Regions from separate parts of the Clostridium sp. CM036 genome, predicted to be linked through region 1. Evidence: a T-box and tRNA genes for the amino acid it is inferred to sense, from the RefSeq annotation. Region 1 holds a T-box; the other holds one or more tRNA genes.
The links. A T-box is a leader RNA that pairs with one kind of tRNA and senses whether it is charged. The one in region 1 lies ahead of tyrS (tyrosine--tRNA ligase), so its partner is inferred to be a tRNA-Tyr.

Region 1 (12,331 bases):
GGATCTCTAAGACTCGGGATGAAATGCAGTAGTCCTTGACGTAAGCCTTACGTTATAAAGGTAGGATATACAAGTGTATCTGTTTAAGTAGAAGCTTTAATGTAGCTTGTAAGTGTTAGGTGGTACCGTGTATATACGCCCTATGGATTTATCCATAGGGCTTTTTTTGTATTTAGCACATTTAGAATAATGAAAAAATAAGATATTGATTAGAAAGCATATGAACAAGAATTAGCATTCGGATCAATATATGATTTTCATTTATTATTATTATTATTATTATTATTATTATTATTATTATTATTATAGGAGATGATTATTTTGGAAGAAAATAAAAAGGTGATATTTAGTGGGATTCAACCTTCGGGCGACTTAACACTAGGAAATTATTTAGGAGCTATAAAAAATTGGGTTAAATTACAAGAAGAATATGAATGCTATTTTTGTGTGGTGGATTTACACGCGATTACAGTAAAGCAAGAACCAAAGGATTTGAGAAGAAGAACCTTAGAAATGTTGGCTATTTACATAGCTTCAGGTATTGATCCTGAGAAAAATACTATGTTTATTCAATCACATGTATCCGCACATAGTGAAGCTGCTTGGCTTTTAACTTGTTCTACTTACATGGGAGAATTAAGCAGAATGACTCAATACAAAGAAAAATCTAAAAACAGTGAGAGTGTAGGAGCAGGATTATTGACATATCCGGTGCTAATGGCATCAGATATTTTATTATATCAAACTAATTTAGTGCCTGTAGGAAAAGATCAAACTCAGCATCTTGAAATTGCCAGGGATATAGCTGAAAGATTCAATAAAACCTATAGTGATACCTTTGTAATACCTGAACCATATATAGGTAAATCGGGGGCTAAGGTAATGGATCTACAAGAACCAACTAAAAAAATGTCTAAATCAGGAGAGAATGTTAATGGATTCATTTTAATAATGGACCCACCGGAAGTTATAAGAAAGAAAGTAAACAGATCAGTTACAGATAGCTTAGGGGTTGTTAAGTATAACGACGAACAATTAGGCGTTAAGAACTTAATGACTATATTAATGGCTATAACTGGTATTTCTATAGGTGAAATAGAAGAAAAATATGAAGGATTAGGTTATGCTCAATTTAAAAAAGATGTAGCAGAAGCAATAGTTGCAGAACTTGAACCTATACAGATAAAGATTAAGGAATACATAGGGAAAAAAGCTTATTTAGAAGAAATTTATAAAAAGGGTTCGGAAAAAGCTAACTATGTGGCTAATAAGACACTAAGGAAAATGCAAAAGAAAATAGGATTTATACCAAGATAAAGTATAAAATTCTCCAGGGGGACTTGTAATAAGAAACTTCATACTATAATATATAGCTCACAGCTGGTAGTACAACCTTAGTTGACAGATTTCTTGATTAAAGCTAGAATTGATAGGTAGAGAAATGAAAAGTGAAATTTAGAACCACTAGCAGTTCAGAGAGTGGTTGTAAGAATATATATATGTGCATGTAAAAAAATAAAAGGAGCGTGATGACCTTGGCGGATTACATAAAAGAGATTGAAAAAAGAAGAACATTTGCTATAATTTCCCATCCGGATGCTGGTAAAACTACACTGACGGAAAAATTATTATTATATGGGGGCGCAATAAGGCTTGCAGGTTCAGTTAAAGCTAGAAAAGCGTCTAAACATGCAGTTTCTGACTGGATGGAAATAGAGAAACAAAGAGGTATTTCTGTTACATCTTCAGTTATGCAATTTGATTATAATAATTTTTGTATAAATATACTTGATACACCAGGTCACCAAGACTTTAGTGAAGATACTTACAGAACCCTCATGGCAGCGGATAGTGCTGTAATGATTATTGATGGTGCAAAAGGGGTCGAGGAACAAACAAGAAAGCTATTTCATGTTTGTAGCATTAGAGAAATACCTATTTTTACATTTATTAATAAGATGGATAGAGAAACTAGAGATATATTTGAACTTATGGAAGAAATAGAAAATGAATTTGGAATTAGATCTTATCCAATAAATTGGCCTATAGGTTGTGGGGTAGATTTCAAAGGGGTTTATGATCGACGTACAAAGGAAATCATTGTTTTTGATGATGGAAAGCATGGCCAAATAGAAGCTAAAGAGACAAAAATAAGTATTAACGATGAAAAGGCAATCGAACTTATTGGTGAAACATTATATGAAAAGCTTATGGAAGATATGGAGCTTTTAGATGTAGCAGGGGATGAATTTGATTTGGACAAAGTTGCTAAAGGAGAACTTACTCCGGTGTTCTTTGGAAGTGCTTCAACTAATTTTGGAGTTGAGCCTTTTTTAGATAACTTTTTACAATTAACTTCAGCGCCGTTACCAAGAAATTCAAGTATAGGGAAAATTGATGTTTTTAGTAAGGGCTTTTCTGCCTTTGTATTTAAAATTCAGGCTAATATGAATAAAGCTCACCGGGATAGGATGGCGTTTATGAGAATTTGTTCTGGAGAGTTCCAAAAGGGCATGGATGTTTATCATGTACAAGGCGGTAATAAAATAAAATTAGCACAACCTCAACAATTTTTAGCACAAGAGAGAGAAATAGTGGACACGGCTTATGCAGGAGATATTATTGGAGTTTTTGATCCAGGTATATTTAGCATAGGAGACACCATATGTTCTTCTTCAAATAAATTTGAGTTCGAAGGAATACCAACTTTTGCGCCAGAACATTTTGCAAGGGTGAGAACTGTTGATACCATGAAGAGAAAGCAATTTATAAAGGGCGTTACACAAATAGCTCAAGAAGGCGCAATCCAAGTATTTAAGGAACTTCATATAGGGATTGAACAAATCATAGTTGGGGTTGTAGGAGTACTTCAGTTTGAAGTATTAGAGTTCAGACTTAAAAATGAATATAATGTAGATATTAAGATAGAAAGGTTAGCATTTAAACATATAAGATGGATTGAAAAGTGTAATATAGATATAGATAAAGAAAAACTCAACTTGACTAGTGATGCTAGGATAGTTAAAGACCTTAAGGACAGAAACCTATTAGTATTCCAAAATGAGTGGGGTATTAGCTGGGCGACAGAGCATAATAAAGGCTTGATTTTATCAGACATTGGTAAAGATAAGGACTAAATAAAAAATAAAAGAAAAATCTCTTGAATTAATTTCAAGAGATTTTTTCACGTTTAGAAGGTTTTTACATGTTTCTTTTTCTGCTAGATAGAACATCAATTACAAATACAATCGCAGCAACTACTAGCAGGATATTAATTAAACTTCCACCTATGCTGAAAAGAACTCCCATTAACCAAAATAACACTACAAATCCACCTAACCAACGTAAAAAGGTCATATTTCCACCTCCACTTATTAAAATTACAATTTAATATAAGATTAAAAACCCATAAGAGTGGCGTTATCTACTAAAGTAGAGTTATCTACTAAAGTGGCTTATATATAGTATTTATTATTTTAGCAAAGTATATGCAATATATTTGTGGAAAAGTGTATGCATACATTTGAAAAGATGATAAATGTTGTATATAATGATGTTAGAAAGACGCTTAAGGATATATTAAAGATTTAATTTTAGGGGGGATAAACATGGAAAATAGAATATCACCAATTAAAACTATTGACATAGTACAAATTAGTCTAATGGCGGCGATTACGTTTATAGCTGCTTCGGTTATACATATACCTACTTTTATGGGTGTACTTCATTTAGGAGATAGTATGATTTTTTTATCAGCTATATTATTTGGAAGAAAAAAAGCAGCAATATCCTCTGCTGTTGGTATGTGTTTATTTGATTTATTAAATGGATATACCATGTGGGCACCATTTACACTCATTATTAAAGGTACAATGGGGTATATTGCTGGAACAATTGCCTATAGAAAAAATTATAATGGAAATAAATTTTCAAATAATATCTTTGCTTTTGTTGTAGCAGGGATTTGGATGATTGCGATGTATTATTTAGGGGGAGCTATTATACTAACATTTATTTCTAAGGAATTTGCACTTAAACAAGCCTTAATTATTTCTTTAAAGGACATACCTACTAATGTTTTTCAAGTAGTAGGAGGTATTGCTTTAGCATTACCTTTAATAACAGCTTTAAAAAGCAAAATTAGTAGATAATATAAGATATTTTATGCGCAAAAAAAAGTATATATTACGTATAATGTATTGAAGCAAGCTTTAGAACTTCCTATTTTAGTTTTAATTAAAATGCGTTAAGAAAAACATATGCTTGAGCGCTAGCGAATTTATATCTTGCGATAGCGAGTTTATGTTTTGCAGCAGATTAATTAAAAATAAAATTAGTAGTACTTAGCGAAGTGAATGCATTAATAGTAATATATACTTTTTTTAGTCTCTAGCGCTTTTTTTACTTTTAAAGTAAAATACAGTGAAAATTATTGTTGGTATTAACATAAAGCCTATTACAGAAAAATAGACGTAAAGATTTAAAAATTTATATAATAATACTACTTTAGCGGAAATGAAATAGGAGATTATGAATACAAATAAAGTAATAATGTATATCCAATATTTATTAGAGAAGGAAAGCTTTTTTAATAAAATCATGATAGCGGTTAGCTCTAATACATATTTTATAAACCAGCCGCCTACCATTTGAAGCATTACATAAAACTCCCCTCCTTCTATAAACCCGAAATAATCAACTAACTGAGTTTGTATGAGTTTAGGATAGTTAATCTCCAAGGCTCTAACTACGCCAAAGGTACTTAAAACGCCTATGTTTGCGAAAATCTCCATTTGTATTACTATTAATATTGCAATAACGCAATGTTTTGTGATTTTTGACTTATTAGTTACCCTAGACAAAAATGGGATACAAACAGCTATACTACCGTAACATCCAAGGGCCTTTATTATAGATAAAATAAAAGAGGGAGTGACGCCATCCGCCATTATAGGAAGTAGGTGACTAAACTTTTTATATTTAGCTGTAAGAATTGCTAGGTTTATCCCGGCTATCATAGTAAGACAAATAACTAAAATAGTAACTATAGTTATCGCTCTAGTACCCTTCTTTGTAATATAAACGGCGGGTATTATTATAAACAAGAGAAAAAACCAAGGAGGAGTATCTGAAAGCAGATTTAGATGCAAGGCATTTGATTCTACAGAGCAACTCTCTATTAAGCTGACAATTAAAGTTATGATAAATAAAATTAAAAAGATGTCTCCCATGGTTTTACCTAAGGCTTTATGGTATATTTTGTCCATATCATAGCAATTGCATTTTTTACAAACAAAAATCAAATAAATAAAATAAAATAATAAAATAATAGAAGCAATAGTGACGGAAATCCAGGAATCTCTACCTCCATTTATAATGAATACATTGGGGTAAGTTTTCATTGCTACAATGCAGGTTCCCCAAATTATGAACATTAAATGTTTTGTATTTAGCTTATCCATTTTTTTTCTTGTCTCCTCCTTGTTTTGATTCTAAATTGCATTGTAATAAAATTTGCAATATAGTTGTATTATTTCCCAATTTGAGAATATTAAACTTAAATATTACAAATAATAAGTTGGGTGATTAAAATGGAAAAAATAAATATAGATTATATTAAAGAAAAATTAAAAAATAGCTACGATATCAAATATAGAGAGATAGAGACTGATATGGGAATAATATTCGGCGTATTTATTGATGATTTATGTGATTCTAAATTTATTAGTGAATATATATTTAACCCTCTAATACAACATAAAATTACAACTGTAGATTTAGAGTATATAAAAAAAGAAGTATTACCAGCTAATAGCATTGGAGATATTAATAGTAATAAGGAGGCTATAGATCACATTTTATCTGGAGACTTGGTGCTTATATTTTCTTTTGCAAATAAATCAATTTATTGTGAGGCCAAGGGATATGTGAGGCGGAGTGTGGGAGAGCCTTCTACAGAAAATGTAATTAAAGGACCAAGGGAAGGATTCACGGAAGCTTTTGTAGATAATGTATCAATGATTAGGCGTAAAATAAAAAATTCAAATTTGAAATTTGAGCCGATAATTTTAGGGAGCAAATCTAATACGGTGGCAGTAATATGCTACATAGAAGGTGTGGCCCCGAAGAAACTTGTTGATTATATAAGGAAAAAGGTGACCAATATAAAATTAGAGTTTATTTTAGACACAAATTACATTGAGGAAGAATTAAAAAATAAGAACACCGCATTTGACACAATAGGAACTACCGAAAAACCAGATGTGGCAGCATCAAAGCTTTTAGAAGGGAAAGTGGCAATAATCGTAGATGGAACCCCCTTTGTAATTACTGCACCGTATTTTTTTGTGGATAATTTTCAAACACCAGATGATTATTATTCTAATAAGTATTTTACTAATCTATCAAGACTTATGAGGGTGTTTAGTTTTTTTTCAGCTACCTTATTGTCAGGGGTATATTTGGCGATTACTACTTTTCACTTTTCGCTTATCCCAGAGGTATTTGCCGTAAAACTCTCAGTCGCTAGAGCAGGAGTACCTTTGCCTACTGTTATAGAACTACTACTAATGACTTTTTTCTTTGAATTACTTAGGGAGGCAGGAATAAGATTGCCACAACTCATAGGCCAGGCAATGAGCATTGTTGGAGCTTTAATTTTAGGCGATGCTGCAGTGGGAGCAGGTTTAGCCTCACAAAGCACTATAGTAATTGTGGCAATTTCATCTATTTCTTCTTTTTTAGTGCCTAAGCTTTATGGCGCTCTATCCATATGGAATATAATTATTATTGTGTTTTCCTCAGTGCTTGGATTACCAGGATTTTACATTAGTTTTTTTATTTTTATCTCACATATGGCGGGACTAGAGAGTTGTGGATATCCATATTTATTCCCTTTAGGTACACTAGAAAGCTTTAAATTTAAGGATATATTATATAGAAAAGATCTTAGCAAGATATCAAATAGTATTTTTGATAGGGATGATTATAATGAATAAGTATAAAAAAATATTAGTTATAATATGCATAATAACGAATTGTTTTACTATGACATCATGTTTTAGTTATAAGGATATTAATAAGGTTTTATTTATTTCTGCATTAGTAATAGATGCAGATAATACCGGTAATCCTATATTATATGCTGAAGCGTTTAAGGGAGTAAGAGGAACATCACCTGAAGGGACGGATCAAAGAATCTTATTTAAAGCAACAGGAAAAACAATGTTTGAAGCTGTCAGAAATATGAATGCTATTTCTAGTTATAAATTAAACTATACACAGAATAATGCCGTAATATTTACTCAAAAGGCTGCAGAATTCGGTGTTGATAATTTCATAGATTTTATGAGTCGTGATCAAGAATTGCTTATAAGACCATATATTGCAGTATATCAAGGAGATCCAGAAAAACTTATGAAGCTAAATATTCTTCAAGAAAAATATATTGGATTATTTGTAGTGCAACTTATAGAAAATATTGGATCATCTTCAAGAGCTGTAAAACTAAGTTTAAATGAGTTTTACAATCAAAGAAAAATTGGAGATAAAGTAAATGTAGTAACAATAATAGATATCGCAAAAGATACTTTAGAGCCAAAATTAGAAGTAAATGGCGGAGCTGTGATCAAAGACGATAAAATGGTTAGTGTATTACAAAGAGATGAAGGCTTAGGCTTTAACTTTTTAATGAACACTATTTTAGGTGGTACTTTAGAAGTAACTAATCCCCGTGATGCTAATAAATTTGTAACTTTAGAAATATTAAAAAGTAAAACTAAGACAGAAATCAGTTATGATGATAATATTGTTCATTTAAAAAAGAAAATTAAAGTTAAGGTGGATTTAGCAGAAGCTCAAAAAGAAATTACACTTACAAAAGAAAATATCAGTAAAATTGAGGAGCAGTCAGAAGAAAATATTTTGAAAGCCTGCAATAATCTGTTTGCAAAATATAAGGCATTAAATATGGATATTTTTGATATAACGGAGCAATTTCATGCAAAATATCCAAAGATAAAAAATGATGATATTATTAAAAAAACTGAGCTAAAAGTTGAAGTTGAAGTGAAAATAATGAACACCGGGACTGTTAAAAACTTTCAATAAAAAAGGCGGTGGTATTCCATCGTCTTTTGTTGTAAGGTATAATACTTTGGAAACATTGCACTACTATAAGCATAATATATCACTATAGCGCGGTTGGAGTGAAATATATGGATAGCAAAAAAATTAGCATATTGTTAAAGAGGGATGAGGGTACAAAATTAGATTTCAAGCAAAGAATTGATATATTAATAGAAAGTGGTAAAAGAGAATTAGCTAAAGATATATGTGCTATAGCCAACTCCCGTGGAGGAAGGGGATACCTTGTTATTGGAGTAGAGGATAAAACGAAAAAAATCATAGGTATTAAGGTATGTGACTTTAAAGAAGAACAGTTACAACAAATTATAAGTTCAAGATGTGAACCGCCTATTCCAGTATCGCTAGATTTCGTAACATTTCAAAGCAAAAATTTGGCGATTATAACTATATATGATGGTGGTCAAAGGCCCTATCAATTAAGGGAGAATGGTGCATTTTACATTAGGAGAGGTTCCACAACAGATACTATGAGAAAAGAAGAATTAATTTCTTGTTTACAAGAAAATCTAAGTCTCAATATCGAAACTATACCTATTGTAAATAGTGGTATTAGTAGTTTAGATTTTAATATAATTAATAAATACTTTTTAAATAAGGGCATTTTAGTAAATGATAACAGTAGATTAGGATTTATGGACAATGCAGGAATAACTTTTATTGAAAGAGATTATAATAAGAGGGTAGTAACACTAGGGGGATTATTGGTATTTTCTTCAATTAACAGTATCTATTTACCGCATAATATGATAAAGATAGTAAATAAGGTAAACGATAACTTTGATGAGGTTATAATTGTGCAAGGGAATTTATTAGATATGCTAGATAGGACAGAAGAATTTTTTAAAAATATATTTCCAGTAAATTATCCTATTGCTGCAGTGTATGAGGCTGTAAAAAACGCAATACTTTATAGAGATTATACTATATTTTATAAGGAAATTGAAATAGTGGTAAGCTATAACAGTGTAAGCGTATTTAGTCCAGGTAACCTATTATTTTCAACTGAAATTAATACCCATAATTATTTAAAAAGGAATATGTGGATATATGATAAGTTAATAGCATTAGATGATAGAAAAAGATTTATAAAATCAGGAAGAGGATTTGCACGAATGAAAAAAGATTTTTCAAAATATGGTAAGGTAATATTTGTAGATTCAAAAGATGATAATACTTTTAAGGTGATTTTCCCAGGGATTAAGAACTTTATTTAAAACTATAATATTGTGAATATATTACGAATAACATATAATATGTATAAAAATATTGTGTACGAGTAGACCTATTTAATAATTATCTGGTTATATTAGATAAAATAGGAGGCGTTTAACATGATTCATGTATTTTGTGGTAAAAAGGGTTCAGGTAAAACTAAAGCTCTAATTAAATTAGCCAACCAGTCCGTTGATAAAGTTAAAGGAAACATAGTATATATTGATGATGATACTAAAGCTACGTTGCAATTAAGTACAAAAATGAGACTTGTAGCAATAAATGAGTTCAATTTAAAAAGTCATGATGATTTTTATGGATTTTTGTGCGGTATGCTTTCTAGAGATTATGATATTGATACCATCTTTGTTGATGGTGTATTTAATATTATTGATGATAAACTTGAGCATACGGCACAATTGTTTTCTAAAATGGATATTTTAGCTAATAAGTATAACTTGGAATTTTATGTGAATATAGGTTGCGAATGCTTAAATCCACCACAATTTTTAAAGAATTATATCACATAAAGAGATAGAATATTATTTATGTGAATGTAAGGCAGGGTTTTCAGCCCTGCTTTTATTGTATATGGAGAAAATAGTTGAAAATAAACGTAAATAGTATATATAGGGTTTTAATCAATTATAACAAGCAAATATATCATTTGATATATTATAAATACACATATATAATTAATAACATGAATAATTATATCTAAAAGGCTATGAAAGAAAAAAGTAACTGTAGGAATTATTAAGAGAGCTAGTGGTAGGTGTGAACTAGTTAAGGAATATAGTGAAATACATTCTGGAGCTTTAAGCTGAAATAAGATTTTAAAAAGTAAGCTGAGACGGGTTAACCTTACGTTATAAGGAATGAGCGGATTGTTAAATCAATTTGGGTGGTACCACGGAATTTTTTCGTCCCTTTCTTAGGAGGCGTTTTTTTTATTTCAAAAAATAACACAGTATTAAATCATCACCTGCGGTGCTCACAGCTTCGCAGAAGATAAGTATATCGACTTCAAAAGGAGACTTAGGTTTCAACTGAACTTTTCTCTTTGTTATACTATGGGATACCATAGTATAGAAGAGGAAGACTTTCATTTTGAAATGTCGTTAAAATAAGGAGGAATAAATTATGGAAAATGTATATGATACGCTTTTAGAGAGAGGGTATATAAAACAACTTACTCACGAGGATGAAATGAAGAAAATATTAGGACAGGAAAAGGTAACATTTTATATAGGATATGACCCAACAGCGGATAGCCTACATATTGGACATTTCATAACTATGATGTTTATGGCACATATGCAAAGAGCAGGGCATAGACCCATAGCCTTAGTTGGTGGTGGAACTACAATGATTGGTGATCCATCTGGTAAAACAGATATGAGGAAAATGCTTTCAAAAGAAGAAATTGATCATAATATATCTTGTATAAAATCACAGCTTTCAAAACTTATAGATTTTAGTGATGGTAAAGCAATCCTTGAAAACAATGCAAACTGGCTTTTAAATTTAAATTACGTAGATTTTATAAGAGATATAGGAGTACATTTTTCAGTAAATAAGATGTTAGCTGCTGAGTGTTTTAAACAGAGGTTAGAAAAAGGTTTATCTTTTTTTGAATTTAACTATATGCTTATGCAAGGATATGATTTTTTAATGTTAAATAAAAAATATGGATGTACTATGGAGTTAGGTGGAGATGATCAATGGTCTAACATAATTGCTGGTATAGAACTAATAAGAAAAAAAGAAAGTAAAGCTTCTTATGGAATGACTTGCACACTACTTACAAATAGCGAAGGGATTAAAATGGGTAAAACTGTAAATGGAGCTCTGTGGCTTGATGCAGATAAAACATCTCCTTATGATTTTTACCAATATTTTAGAAATATTGGAGATTTAGATGTAGAAAAATGCTTATCGTTACTTACTTTTGTACCAATGGATGAAGTTAGGCGTTTAAGTGCTTTAAAAGATGAAAAAATCAATGAAGCTAAAAAAGTTTTAGCTTTCGAGGTTACAAAACTTATTCATGGAGAAGAAGAAGCTGTAAAAGCTCAGACCGCAGCAGAAGCATTATTTGGTGGTGGAACTAATATGAGTAGCGTACCTAAAGTATCTATACCGTGCGACATGAAGAATGCGGGATTGATGGATATATTGGTGTACACTAAAGTGGTGCCATCAAAAGCAGAAGCTAGAAGATTAATTGAGCAGGGCGGATTAACTATTAACGATAAAAGGATTGAAGATAAGAATGCAACACTTTTAGAAGAAAATTTTAAAGATGGTTGTGTACTTATTAAAAAAGGAAAGAAAAAATACTATTCTTTAACTATAGAATAGCAATTATTTAAAAAGGGCGAAGTTGAAATTAATATTTTAACTTTGCTTTTTTCTTTTAGTGGTAAAAAGCTTTTAGTAAAATATCTTTTGAAGCTGGAGAAGGGTTAAAGGCAAGTTGGGGAGAATTTTTTAGTGATAGAAGTTTTAATACAATCAATATAAAGGTATAATAGCATAGAGACATTAAAAAAATGACTAAGGTTAAACTTTGAGCACTAATGAGTGTAGCAATAGCTAAGGTTATTGCTTATGTAACGGATATAGATAATTAATGGAAAAAAACTAAACGATTAATAAGGAGGTATATTATGGCGTTGTGGGCAATATCTGATCTTCATTTATCTATAAATTCAGATAAACCCATGGATATATTTGGAGATAAATGGAGTAATCATAATGAAAAAATTAAAGAAAATTGGCTTAGCAAAGTTTCAGCGGATGATACTGTACTAATTGCAGGGGATATTTCATGGTCCATGAATATTTCTGAGGGTGTGGAAGATTTAGAATGGATTCATGAGCTTCCAGGTAAAAAAATACTTATAAAAGGAAATCATGACTATTGGTGGAGTGGTATCACGAAGCTTAATGCTCTCTACGCGGATAT
Region 2 (12,331 bases), 1.0 Mb from region 1:
CCTTTGCAATTTAATATTTCTTCCAAACAAATCAATCTAATTTTCATCATGGCCCACATTTGCATCTACTATTTGCCTTATTCTCCAGCCCAAAGCGGAGTACCGCTCGAAACTTCTGTTGTTATCTTTCATGAAATTAACAGCTTTTATTGCTCCCACTAAAACAACCATATTCTTTGCTCTAGTTATCCCTGTATAAAGTAAATTTCTGTTCATTAAAAGTGGGGGCCCCATAAACATAGGCATAATTACAACTTCAAACTCACTACCTTGACTTTTATGTATTGTAATAGCATACGCTAAAGCTAGTTCATCTAAATATACACCTTCATATTCTACCCGTTTGTCATCATCAAAAATCACAATAACATTTTCATTATCTTCATCAATATCTTCAACATACCCTACATCACCATTAAAAATGCCCACTCCATCTTCAGCTTTTGCATTAATTTTTTTCCATTTTATAGAGTAATTATTTTTAATTTGCATAACCTTGTCGCCTACCCTAAATATAGTATTCCTATATTCCTTTTCCTTTTTATACTTAGATTTAGGGTTCAATATTTGCTGAAGCTTTCCATTTAGATTTTCTATACCCAATATCCCTTTTCTCATAGGAGAGAGTATTTGAATGTTCTTCATCTTATCCCACTCTTTGTTAAATTTTGGCAATCTGGTATTAATTAAAGCAATTATACTGTCCAAGATTTTCTCCGGCTCATTATTCTCAATAAAATAAAAATCTTTATCCTTTTTATTCAAAATAGGCATCTCGCCATTGTTAATTTTATGAGCATTCACAATAATCATACTTTCTTGTGCTTGCCTAAAAATCTCCTTAAGCTTAACTACTTTAACACATTTACTGTCAATAATATCTCTTAGTACATTACCCGGTCCGACAGATGGCAATTGGTCAACATCACCAACAATTATAAGTCGAGTTCCTACGCTGATAGCTTTTAATAAACTATTCATAAGCATTATGTCTATCATAGATGCTTCATCAATAATTAGCACATCACAATCTAAAGGCGATTCCTCACTTCTAGAGAACTGCGACCCATCATCTCTGCCTACTCCAAGTTCTAATAACCTATGTATGGTTTTGGCTTCGCGACCAGTAGCCTCTGTCATTCTTTTGGCAGCCCTTCCGGTGGGCGCAGCCATATAAACTTTCATTCCTGCTTCTTCAAATACCTCTATAATGCAATTAATTATAGTAGTTTTGCCAGTACCTGGACCTCCCGTTATTATTTCAATACTATTTTCTGCAGCACCACAAATAGCAGTCTTTTGAGACGTTGCAAATTTTATGTTTTTTTCTTCTTCGAAGTCATTAATCTTTTCTTCTATGTCTATTTCTAATTCGTCATACTTTTCTATAGATAAGGTTATAATTTTTTTAGTAATAGCTAATTCACAGTAATAGAACGGCATAGTGAAAACACAGTCTTCTTCATCAATATTTTCGACTTTCAATTTTCCCTGCAATACATTATCATAAACATTTTTTTCAATTTCTTCAGCCGTAACCCCAAGAATATTTTTAGATTCTTGGTATAATTTGTTTAACGGCATATAAGTATTTCCCATAGCGCAAAATTCATTTACCACATAATTAATTCCACTTTGTATTCTGAAAGGCGACTCTTTGTCAATGCCTAAACTTTGTGCTATCTTATCTGCAATTTTAAATCCTACTCCAGAAATGGTTTCAGTTAACACATAAGGATTATCCTGTACTACCTTTATAGAGTCTCCTCCATATTTTTTATAAATTTTCACACATTGGTTAGGTGTTACTCCATATGTTTGAAGAAATATCATTATATTTTTAACTTCTCGTTGCTTAGAATATGATTCAAAAATTAATTGAATCTTTTTTTGTCCTACACCATCAATCTCTTTTAATCTTTCAATTTCATTATCTAATATATTCATGGTGTTTTCACCAAAGTGCTGTACAATTTTTTTAGCAGTTATTGGTCCAATTCCTTGAATAACTCCTGAAGCTAAATATTTTTCTATACCTTCAAGTGAACTAGGTATTATTTCCTCACATTGTATTATTCTAAATTGCTTGCCAAATTGAGGATGAGTAACCCACTCCCCCGTTAATTTCAGGTTCTGCCCTTCACTTATATATGGCACAATGCCTACCACAGTTATCTGCTTTTTATTATCATTCAAATGAGCAATTATATATCCATTTTCTTCATTATGAAATACTACATCTTCGATTATCCCTTGTATTTCCGGCATAAAATCTCTCCTATTTATAAATTCATATAATAACATTAATAATAATATTATTAGCAATAATATTATTATTAATGTTATTATATCATATGTATTTTACATCTCTTATGTTCAGTATACCCCTATCTTAGGTTTTATCAAAATACTACTTAATAATCACATGCACTAAAAAGGGATAACAATTAATAATTGTTATCCCTTTTTTTATATTATACGTACTTTTTTATTTCATCAACCTTGTTTAGTTTTTCCCATGAAAGATCTAAATCAATTCTTCCAAAATGTCCATAGGCAGCTACTTGTTTATAAACAGGTCTTCTTAGTTCTAATTCTCTTATAATTACAGCTGGCCTTAAATCAAATACTTTTTCAACTATTTGAACTATTTTATCATCGTCAATTTTTCCTGTTCCGAAAGTTTCGACCTCTATAGATACCGGTTTAGCTACACCTATAGCATAAGCTAACTGAATTTCCAATTTATCTGAAACTCCTGCAGCAACTAAATTTTTAGCAACCCATCTTGCAGCATATGCAGCGGATCTATCAACTTTTGTTGCATCCTTTCCTGAGAATGCTCCACCTCCATGTCTTCCATATCCACCATAAGTATCTACTATTATTTTTCTTCCTGTTAAACCAGAGTCTCCTTGCGGTCCTCCAATTACAAATCTGCCTGTAGGATTTATATAATATTTAGTATTTTCATCTAATAATCCACTTGGAACTACAGGTTTTATTACATGCTCTTTTAAATCATTTTCAATTTGATCATGAGTTGCTTCTTCTGCATGTTGAGTTGAAATAACAATAGTATCTATTCTTACTGGCTTATTATCTTCATACTCTACAGTAACTTGAGTCTTTCCGTCCGGTCTTAAGTAATCTAATGTGCCATTTTTTCTTACTTCGCTTAACTTTCTTGCTAATCTGTGAGCCATAGCAATTGGTAGTGGCATGTATTCTGGTGTCTCATTAGTTGCAAATCCAAACATCATGCCTTGATCACCAGCACCTATTGCGTCAACCTTATCAATCTCGCCTGCTTTAGATTCTAATGCCTCATCTACTCCCATAGCTATATCTGTTGATTGTTCATTAATAGACGTAAGTACAGCGCATGTGCTAGCATCAAACCCGTATTTTGCTCTAGTATATCCTATGCCTTCAATGGTATTCCTAACAACCTTAGGAACATCTACATAACAACTAGTTGTTATCTCTCCCATTACTAAAACCATTCCTGTAGTAACCGCTGTTTCACAAGCAACCCTAGCATAAGGATCTTGCTCTAAAATAGCATCAAGTACAGCATCTGAAATTTGGTCACAAATTTTGTCTGGATGTCCTTCTGTAACGGATTCTGATGTAAATAATCTTTTCATTATAATTCTCCCTTCTATTCTCTAAAATTTCCCTATAAAAAAATAAAACCTCTTCCAAATATAAGAAGAGGTGATTTAATCATCTCCCTTATCTTGCAGATTATAACTGCAGGAATTGGCACCATGGTGCATTGCACCGGTTGCCGGGTTTCATAGGGCCTTTTTCCCTCCACCTCTCTTGATAAGAGTTATCAATTATTAACTTTTAATTATAATACCATATGCATTCTATGGTGTCAACAGAATCTAAACCCTGTAAAAAATAAAAAAAGACATCTATAGATGTCTTTTGGTGGAGGAGGACGGATTCGAACCATCGAAACATTACGTAACAGATTTACAGTCTGCCCCCTTTGGCCACTCGGGAACTCCTCCATATGTGGAGCTGGCAATAGGAATTGAACCTACAACCTGCTGATTACAAGTCAGCTGCTCTACCGTTGAGCCATGCCAGCATGCATTTTATTCTATTTTAAAAAGATTATTATGGTGGGAACAACAGGGTTCGAACCTGTGACCCTCTGCTTGTAAGGCAGATGCTCTCCCAGCTGAGCTATGCTCCCATAATTTATTGTAAACCATAATTTATTGTAAACCATTATAAATGGTGGAGGAGGACGGATTCGAACCATCGAAACATTACGTAACAGATTTACAGTCTGCCCCCTTTGGCCACTCGGGAACTCCTCCACTTATGGAGCTGGCAATAGGAATTGAACCTACAACCTGCTGATTACAAGTCAGCTGCTCTACCGTTGAGCCATGCCAGCATATTATGTTTTATCATTTTGCCGTTTTACCGTTTTACCGTGTCGACAAGAATTATTATACAACTTTAATTAATTAATTTCAAGTCTATTATCCTTTAATAAACGACTTCTTCTCTCCATAACTATACTATTCGCATATTTGCTTAATATTAAGCATTGATACAACTTACTATTTGCACAAATAATTTATTATATTTTTTATTTGGTTTTCCTTCATATAGTTAATATACTTATATATCATTTTTTAATTAATCATTTTTTTATTCTTTATTATAATAATACACGGGATTTATTCATATAAATTATTCATAGGAAACTAATAATTTTTCCCCAGCGCAATACAAGGAGGTATATTTCTTGAGTAAAGCTAAAACCCATTATAAAGATCCTTTAGCATACTATACACTTTCTAATTTTCTAAAAGACTATATTGACAAAAATACTTTAGTTGTTTGCATAGGTACCGATAGATGTATAGGCGATTGTCTAGGTCCTTTAGTTGGTACACTTTTAAAAAATAGTTCCTTTCCATTACCTGTATATGGCACTATAGATAATCCAATTCATGCCTTAAACATAGATAGTAAATTATCTAAAATAAATGCATTGCACCCAAATTGTACTATAATAGGTGTAGATGCTTGTTTAGGAGACATTTCAAATATTGGAGAACTCCAAGCTAGAAATTATCCAATTCATCCTGGCAAAGGTGTAGGGAAAACCCTTCCTAAGGTAGGCACTCTTTCATTAATAGGTATAGTAGATTCAAGTGATGATAGTGAATTATTTACAAATAGAAACATAAGATTGAGCTTGGTAATGGATATTGCTAATGTTTTAAGCAGATCCCTCTTGCATTCATACTATTTGCACTCCCTTACCAATGAAGAAAATAATTTGAGCCCTGTTTAACATGCTTTAATTAGTTTTAAATAATTATCCACAATTTAAACTTACAAATCTTATATAATATAAAAATAAGCAATGCAATTAAACTAATAATTGTATTGCTTATTTTTATAGCTTGCTTATACTTTTTATTCTGTTAAGCATAATTCTCTTCCATTGAATGAATTATCTAACTTATCCATATAATCCAATACTTTACCTGTTCCGAGTGCTACGCATGAAATCGGATCCTCCGCTAGATATACCGGAACTTTAGTAACCTCTTGTATGAGCTTACCTAAGCCTTTTAACAATGCACCTCCACCAGTCATAACTATACCTTTATCAGCTATATCTGCTGAAAGCTCAGGTGGTGTTTTTTCTAATACGGAATGTGCACATCCTGCTATTAAATATACCGCCTCTTTTAAAGCTTCTCTCATTTCTTCTGATGATACTTCTAAATTCTTAGGAAGACCTGTAATTAAATCTCTCCCTCTTATCTCCATGCTTGTCTTTTCTTCTTGTTTATAAGCACAACCTATGTTGATTTTTAAATCCTCTGCAGTCCTCTCACCAATCATTAATTTATGTTTTTTTCTGATATATTTTATAATCTCTTCATCAAACTTATCACCAGCTACTTTAACTGATTCACGTACAACCATGCCTCCTAAAGAAATAACTGCAATATCAGTCGTGCCTCCACCAATGTCAATAACCATATTACCACTTGCTCTAGTAATATCGAGTCCCGCTCCGATTGCCGCTGCTAGTGGTTCTTCTATAAGTTGAACTTTCTTAGCTCCGGCATTTCTACCTGCATCTTCTACCGCTCTTCTTTCTACTTCCGTTGCTTCGCAAGGTACACATATTACAACTTTTGGAGAAGATAGCCTTCTTTTCCCACAAGCCTTCTTGATAAAATGATTTAACATTTTTTCAGTTATGTCATAATCCGAAATAACACCGTCCCTCATAGGGCGTATTGCCACAATATTGCCTGGTGTCCTTCCTATCATTTGCCTAGCTTCTTCTCCTACTGCCAATACCTTATTATTATTTCTATCTATGGCAACAACAGAAGGTTCTTTTAATATAACACCTTTTCCTTTAATATATACAAGCACTGTAGATGTACCCAAATCTATTCCCATATCTGTACCCATTCTAAAAAAAAACATTTCAAAACCACTCCTGCTCTTTAGTATATTCAATATTTAAATTACACTAAACTCTATTCTATAAAGCTATAAGAAAACCCTCTTTTAATTTTAAAATTTTTTTATAGTTTTTAGCTTCGAATGTTTTTATCCTTGTGCTTCTTTATATTTCAATTTAGTTGCTCTTCCGCCTCTTATATGCCGCTCAGCTTTATTTATATCCAAAATTGTTTTTGCATCGCTGGCAATTTGAGGATTTATTGTGGGTAATCTTTCCGTCATATCCTTGTGTATAGTACTCTTGCTAACGCCAAACACTTTGGCAGTTCTTCTTATTGTAGATTTTGACTCGATAATGTACTTAGCAACTTCTAGTACTCGATCTTCAATATAGTCTTTCAAGTGTTGCCTCCTTAACCCTTATATATTTATAAATATGCATTATCTTGCTTTTAAATTCCATTCCAATTAGTCATCTTCTAATATATTTTTAAAAAATGGCTAATTGAGATGGTTATTGGTTATTTCTTAGTTTCTGCAGGTTGATATTTCTCATATTTTACATATTTAGCAGGATCAACATTCTTATTACTCTGCAGAACTTCAAAGTGTAAGTGAGATCCATATTCTTCCTTAAATGAATTTAAACTAGTGTTTCCCACTGTACCAATTTGCTGTTTTTTAGTTACTTTATCGCCTTTTTTTACTAATATTTTTTCATCTAGATTAGTACTGTTAGTAATAAATCCATTTTGATGATCAATCTTAACCATCTTACCTTTTTGGCCATTAACGTCAGTACCAACTTCTTTAACTATTCCATCCATAACCGCTACAACTGGCTCCCCTATTTTTGCTTGAATGTCAATACCTAAATTTGTCCTATAGCTTCCATCAGTCTTCCACACTACTGAATCAATATCTTTTGAATATGCCCTTGCTAGTAATCCATTTGCTACGGGATTTTCAAATTTAGCATTAACTGATTTAGATACTGCTGATGCCGCTTTTCCTGTTGTAACCTTTTTGATATCTGGTACCGCTTTAAGCGCTTCAGCCTTAGCTTTCTTTTCTTCTTTTACTTGAAGAGCACCCTCATATTCTTTTTGTTGCGCTTTTATAACATCTCCTGCATTTGCTTGTTGTTTTTGTAATGCTTCTTGCTTGCTTGAAAGCTTCTTATTATTATTTGCTGTTATAGACGCCACTGAAGCTACTATACATAAACAAACAAATAAAATTACATAGAATCCTTCCTTCTTAAAAAAATTTAATGTCTTATTGTTTTCATTCTTATTCATACAAACACCTCCATTTGTATTTTTGTCCATATTTTATTAAAACATACATATTTCCTAAAATTTATTTAAGTTAATCTACATTTTAATAATATTTATATTTTATAGTTTAAAACATATTTTAAATTTTAAATTATTCACCCTTAGTTTTGCTTAAATCATCTTCAAGTTTATTTTTATAAAAAGCAAAGCTGATTATCCATTTTTTATATAGGATAACCAGCTTATGTGTATTTTTTTTCATTTGGATATAACAGTCCCTTGATAATAATGAGTTAATATTTCAATATAGGTTTTCCCATCTTTCGCCATCGCATCCGCACCCCATTGACTCATCCCTACACCATGACCATATCCGCTGCAATCTATTTCTATATTGTTTAAATTAAACTTCATTTCAAAATTCGATGATTTTAAACCGAGCATTGTTCTAAACTTACTGCCTGTCATGGTTATATTCCCTACCTTAATACTCTTAACACTCCCTGCCTCAGTCCTATCAATTACCGTTATTTGTTTCTTAATATTAGTTGAGGTTACCTTAGCATTATTATAGTTTTTATTTATAATTCGACTTAGATCTTTATACTTTAAAATTTTACTACTCTTAAAGCTTCCTGCTCTTTCTTCGCCTGGACTTTCTACACTCCTTAAATAAGGTATGCTATCGCTAAATACCTCTTCGGAATTTTCCGTTTTCCCACTGCTAGTTGCAAAATAATAAGGTTCCATTACTAAGTTGTTGTTATATGTTAAAACTTGTCCTAATGTTCCTTTAACCGCCATTTTAATCTTATTCCAATTTTTTTCACCAGAATTTCCCCATTCTTTTATACGCTCTTCTTTAGTCCTATAAACTTGACAGTGGACTGTATCGCATAAATCAGCTCCATTACCATTTTTACATGGGGTTCCACCCATTTCTGTGACATGAGCTAAAGCATAAGTCCTAGCCGCCACTGCTTGAGATTTTAAAGCTTCTATTCCAAAATCAGCTGGCATTTCCGCTGCAACAACTCCCGTAACATATTCTTCTAAACTAAGTTCTTTTATATTATTTTCTTTTGACATAAAAACTTTAACTTTAGTGATTTTGGCTAGTGAACCATATTTTATAATATTTTCATTGTCTTCTACCTTAATTGCAGAGTTTTTACCCTTATTTATACTTTTATTATTTCCTACCCCCACTATTAAAACAGAAGTAATAACTATAAATGCAATAAATGCAGTTATTAATAGAAGGATATTTTTTAAATGTACTGTAATAAAAACTCTTCTCATTTTTTTCTCCTCTCGTTATAAAACAACCTTTACCTTATACATATTAAATAACTATAAAAAATATTACTTTTTTCCATTGACTAAATCCCTGTAAAATAATAGTGCATACTATTATGCATTTATTAATAGAGATAACGGATAAAAAGATTTAGACCAGTTGTAACCAAAAGGCACCCAAAAATAATATACTAGTCATTGTGCTAGTTTATTATTTTTAGGTGCTTATTATAAAATAATTGGAATATAACACTTATATATTCCAACTATCCAAGTTTAAATTATAAGTGAACCGCCATATATTTTTATCGCTTATTGAATTTCCCTGTTATTTATGAGAACTCACTCTTTCTATGTCTGCTCCTAGTCCCTTTAATTTCTCCTCAATAGAAACATAGCCTCTATCAATATGATATATATCATTTATTGTAGTTGTGCCCTCTGCTGTAAGTCCTGCAAGTATTAATGCCGCTCCCGCTCTCAAATCTGTAGCTGTAACTTCTGAACCTGTAAACCTATCTATACCTTCTATTACGGCACTTCTACCATCTATTTTTATATTTGCTCCCATTCTCTTTAATTCTGTGGCATGCATAAATCTATTCTCAAAAATAGTTTCTGTAATTATACTCGTTCCTTTTACTGTACACAGTAAACTCATCATCTGAGCTTGCATATCTGTAGGGAACCCAGGGTATGGCATAGTTTTTATATCTATTGGGCTTAACTTTTTCCTACCATCAACTATTATGCTATTTTTATTAATTTCTATTCCTACTCCCATCTCTGTAAGTTTTGCTATTATTGGTTTTGAATGAATTTCATCAATACCATTAATTTTAAACAAGCTTTTCGTTATTGCAGCAGTTATCATAAATGTACCCGCCTCTATCCTGTCATATATCGGCTTATAAACAACTTCTTTAAAATCTTTAACGCCTAAAATTCTTATAGTGTCTGTTCCTTCTCCATATATTTTTGCTCCCATAGCCCTTAAGAACTTTGCTAGGTCTACAATTTCTGGTTCTTCTGCTGCATTTCCTATTATTGTTTCTCCCTCGGCTAGCGTTGCTGCCATCATTATATTTTCCGTTGCCCCAACTGACGGATAATCTAAATATATATTGCTGCCTATTAGTTTTTTTGCTTTTGCTTCCACATACCCGTGACCTACTGATACTTCTGCACCTAAAGCTGCTAATCCTTTTAAATGAAGATCGATAGGCCTAGTTCCAATATTGCATCCACCCGGCAGAGAAATTTTGAAGTTTCCAAATCTTCCAAGCATAGGACCCATTATTAAAAAAGATGCTCTCATTTTTCTAACTAATTCATCATTAGCTCCATTATTAAATAAATTAGTAGTATTAATTTTCACCATTTTAGTAATTTTATCTATATTAATATCTGCTTTAAGAGATTTTAATACATCACAAATTACAAATACATCTTCAAGCATAGGAGCATTTTCAATGGTACAACTATTACCGTTTAATATTGTTGCTGCAAGTATAGGAAGAACCGAATTTTTAGATGCACTTATATCCACTTCACCTTCTAATTTTTTCCCACCTTTTATAACTAATTTATTCATTTACTTCCTCCATTATATTGTTATTTTTAATAAGTTGTAATTATTTCAGGTGTACCAATGATAATGTATCTTCCAGATGAATAATTACATACAGCATAATTAAAATCGATTGACTTTTTATTGATTACCAGCTCATCGTATTTTTTAGTATATGCTATAGTACTTAGTCCATTATTTATACTCACAGTCTCAATATTGTAAGTCCCATGGGATTTCAAAACTTTTATTATCCTATTATTAACACCATAAATGTCTTCATTTTTAACACTTGAACTACTCTCTCCCATTTTCGCCTTTAGGTATTGAAAGTATTTGATGTTTTTGCCTCTATAGCCAATACTAGTGCTAACTTTATTTTTAAGAGATACTAGTCCATTTTCGTTACCTATCTTACTTATGTTTATCGTTATATCATTCTCATTTTTGTATTTTAATGCTTCTATATATCCTTCAACATTTTCACCAGAAAACTCTATACAATAAGAATTCTCATTTTCGGAAATGTTTAATTTTATTTTTCTGTTATTAAGTTCTAAAGACTTAACTAAATAGTCACAAAATTGTTTTGGTTCTTCTCCAGTTTTAAAGCATGTTTTCAATCCATACTCCACAGTTTTGCTTTTAGTTTGGAGTAATATTTCATCGAATAAATTAACTACCTCCTGTGCATTTGAGATTTTAACATTAATTTGTAAAATAATTAGACTTAATACTATACACAAAAGTGCGATACTTTTTCTTTTCATTTTAATCCCCCTACCCTTCAATTAAATTCTTGACCATAATTTATTTTTTTATTCTATAAATAATGGTTTTTTAATATTCATGTTATTAATAAAATCATCCCCCAGCACAAGTGTGAAGAGGGCTATTTGATTCATTATATAGGTAGGGTTATTTTAAAAATTGATATTTAGTATATATCCATTCTTTATATTATTAATATATAAAATTTTAGTGGAAATGTGCTAAAAAAAATCAAATGCCATTTTTTATCAAAAAAAAATGAAGATATATTAATATCCTCATTTTATAATCTCTATCCTTTTGTCTTGATTCTTTCAAGCGCTCTTAAAATAGCATTCTCTGTTCTTATAAAACCAATTCCATGCTTATGTCTCAATCTTTCTTCTGCTCTTTCTTTAGCCTGCCTTGCTCTTTCAACATCTATATTCTCTGGCCATTCACAGGCACTACATAACATTTCTACCTCACCTTGAATCACTCTTAAAACTCCCGTTGATGTAAAAGCTTTTAACTTTTTACCACTTACATCTGTAAATGTTGTCACCGTAGGTTTTAATGGAGATATCATAGGAACATGATTGGCAAAAATACCAAATCTGCCATCATCACTCTCCGTGTTCAAACTCAGTATTTCACCACTATAAAACTCCTTTTCCGGAGTAAGTATAGTAAGCTTTATATGATTTTCCATATAAATACACTTCCATTTCTATGCACATATTCTTAAAATACTTTATTAACCAGCCATAGTTTTCGCTTTTTCTACTGCCTCTTCTATAGATCCAACAAACATAAATGCCGCTTCAGGTAAGTCATCATGCTTTCCTTCAATGATTTCTTTAAATCCTCTTACCGTTTCTTTTACTGGTACAAATTTACCTTTCATTCCTGTAAATTGCTCCGCTACAGTAAATGGTTGAGATAAAAACCTTTGAACCTT

Region 2: it has a tRNA-Tyr gene. The T-box ahead of tyrS (tyrosine--tRNA ligase) is inferred to sense a tRNA for this amino acid. The anticodon was not compared.

The regions. Positions count from the first base shown of each region.
Region 1 covers NZ_CM143652.1:3,459,095-3,471,425, forward strand. The annotation lists gene trpS (tryptophan--tRNA ligase) at 322-1,317, shown strand; gene ACWJKE_RS16380 (peptide chain release factor 3) at 1,536-3,137, shown strand; gene ACWJKE_RS16385 (DUF5670 family protein) at 3,202-3,357, opposite strand; gene ACWJKE_RS16390 (ECF transporter S component) at 3,609-4,151, shown strand; gene ACWJKE_RS16395 (GerAB/ArcD/ProY family transporter) at 4,383-5,462, opposite strand; gene ACWJKE_RS16400 (spore germination protein) at 5,592-6,998, shown strand; gene ACWJKE_RS16405 (Ger(x)C family spore germination protein) at 6,991-8,109, shown strand; gene ACWJKE_RS16410 (AlbA family DNA-binding domain-containing protein) at 8,217-9,362, shown strand; gene ACWJKE_RS16415 (ATP-binding protein) at 9,480-9,890, shown strand; T-box leader at 10,079-10,294, shown strand; gene tyrS (tyrosine--tRNA ligase) at 10,504-11,724, shown strand; gene ACWJKE_RS16425 (metallophosphoesterase) at 12,033-12,331, shown strand, end outside.
Region 2 covers NZ_CM143652.1:2,422,259-2,434,589, forward strand. The annotation lists gene recD2 (SF1B family DNA helicase RecD2) at 37-2,268, opposite strand; gene metK (methionine adenosyltransferase) at 2,475-3,650, opposite strand; SAM riboswitch class I at 3,736-3,838, opposite strand; tRNA gene ACWJKE_RS11395 (tRNA-Tyr) at 3,941-4,025, opposite strand; tRNA gene ACWJKE_RS11400 (tRNA-Thr) at 4,031-4,105, opposite strand; tRNA gene ACWJKE_RS11405 (tRNA-Val) at 4,138-4,213, opposite strand; tRNA gene ACWJKE_RS11410 (tRNA-Tyr) at 4,256-4,340, opposite strand; tRNA gene ACWJKE_RS11415 (tRNA-Thr) at 4,346-4,420, opposite strand; gene yyaC (spore protease YyaC) at 4,778-5,332, shown strand; gene mreB (rod shape-determining protein) at 5,458-6,492, opposite strand; gene spoIIID (sporulation transcriptional regulator SpoIIID) at 6,619-6,873, opposite strand; gene ACWJKE_RS11435 (M23 family metallopeptidase) at 6,993-7,772, opposite strand; gene spoIID (stage II sporulation protein D) at 8,010-9,053, opposite strand; gene murA (UDP-N-acetylglucosamine 1-carboxyvinyltransferase) at 9,379-10,644, opposite strand; gene ACWJKE_RS11450 (YwmB family TATA-box binding protein) at 10,671-11,390, opposite strand; gene ACWJKE_RS11455 (F0F1 ATP synthase subunit epsilon) at 11,684-12,082, opposite strand; gene atpD (F0F1 ATP synthase subunit beta) at 12,128-12,331, opposite strand, start outside.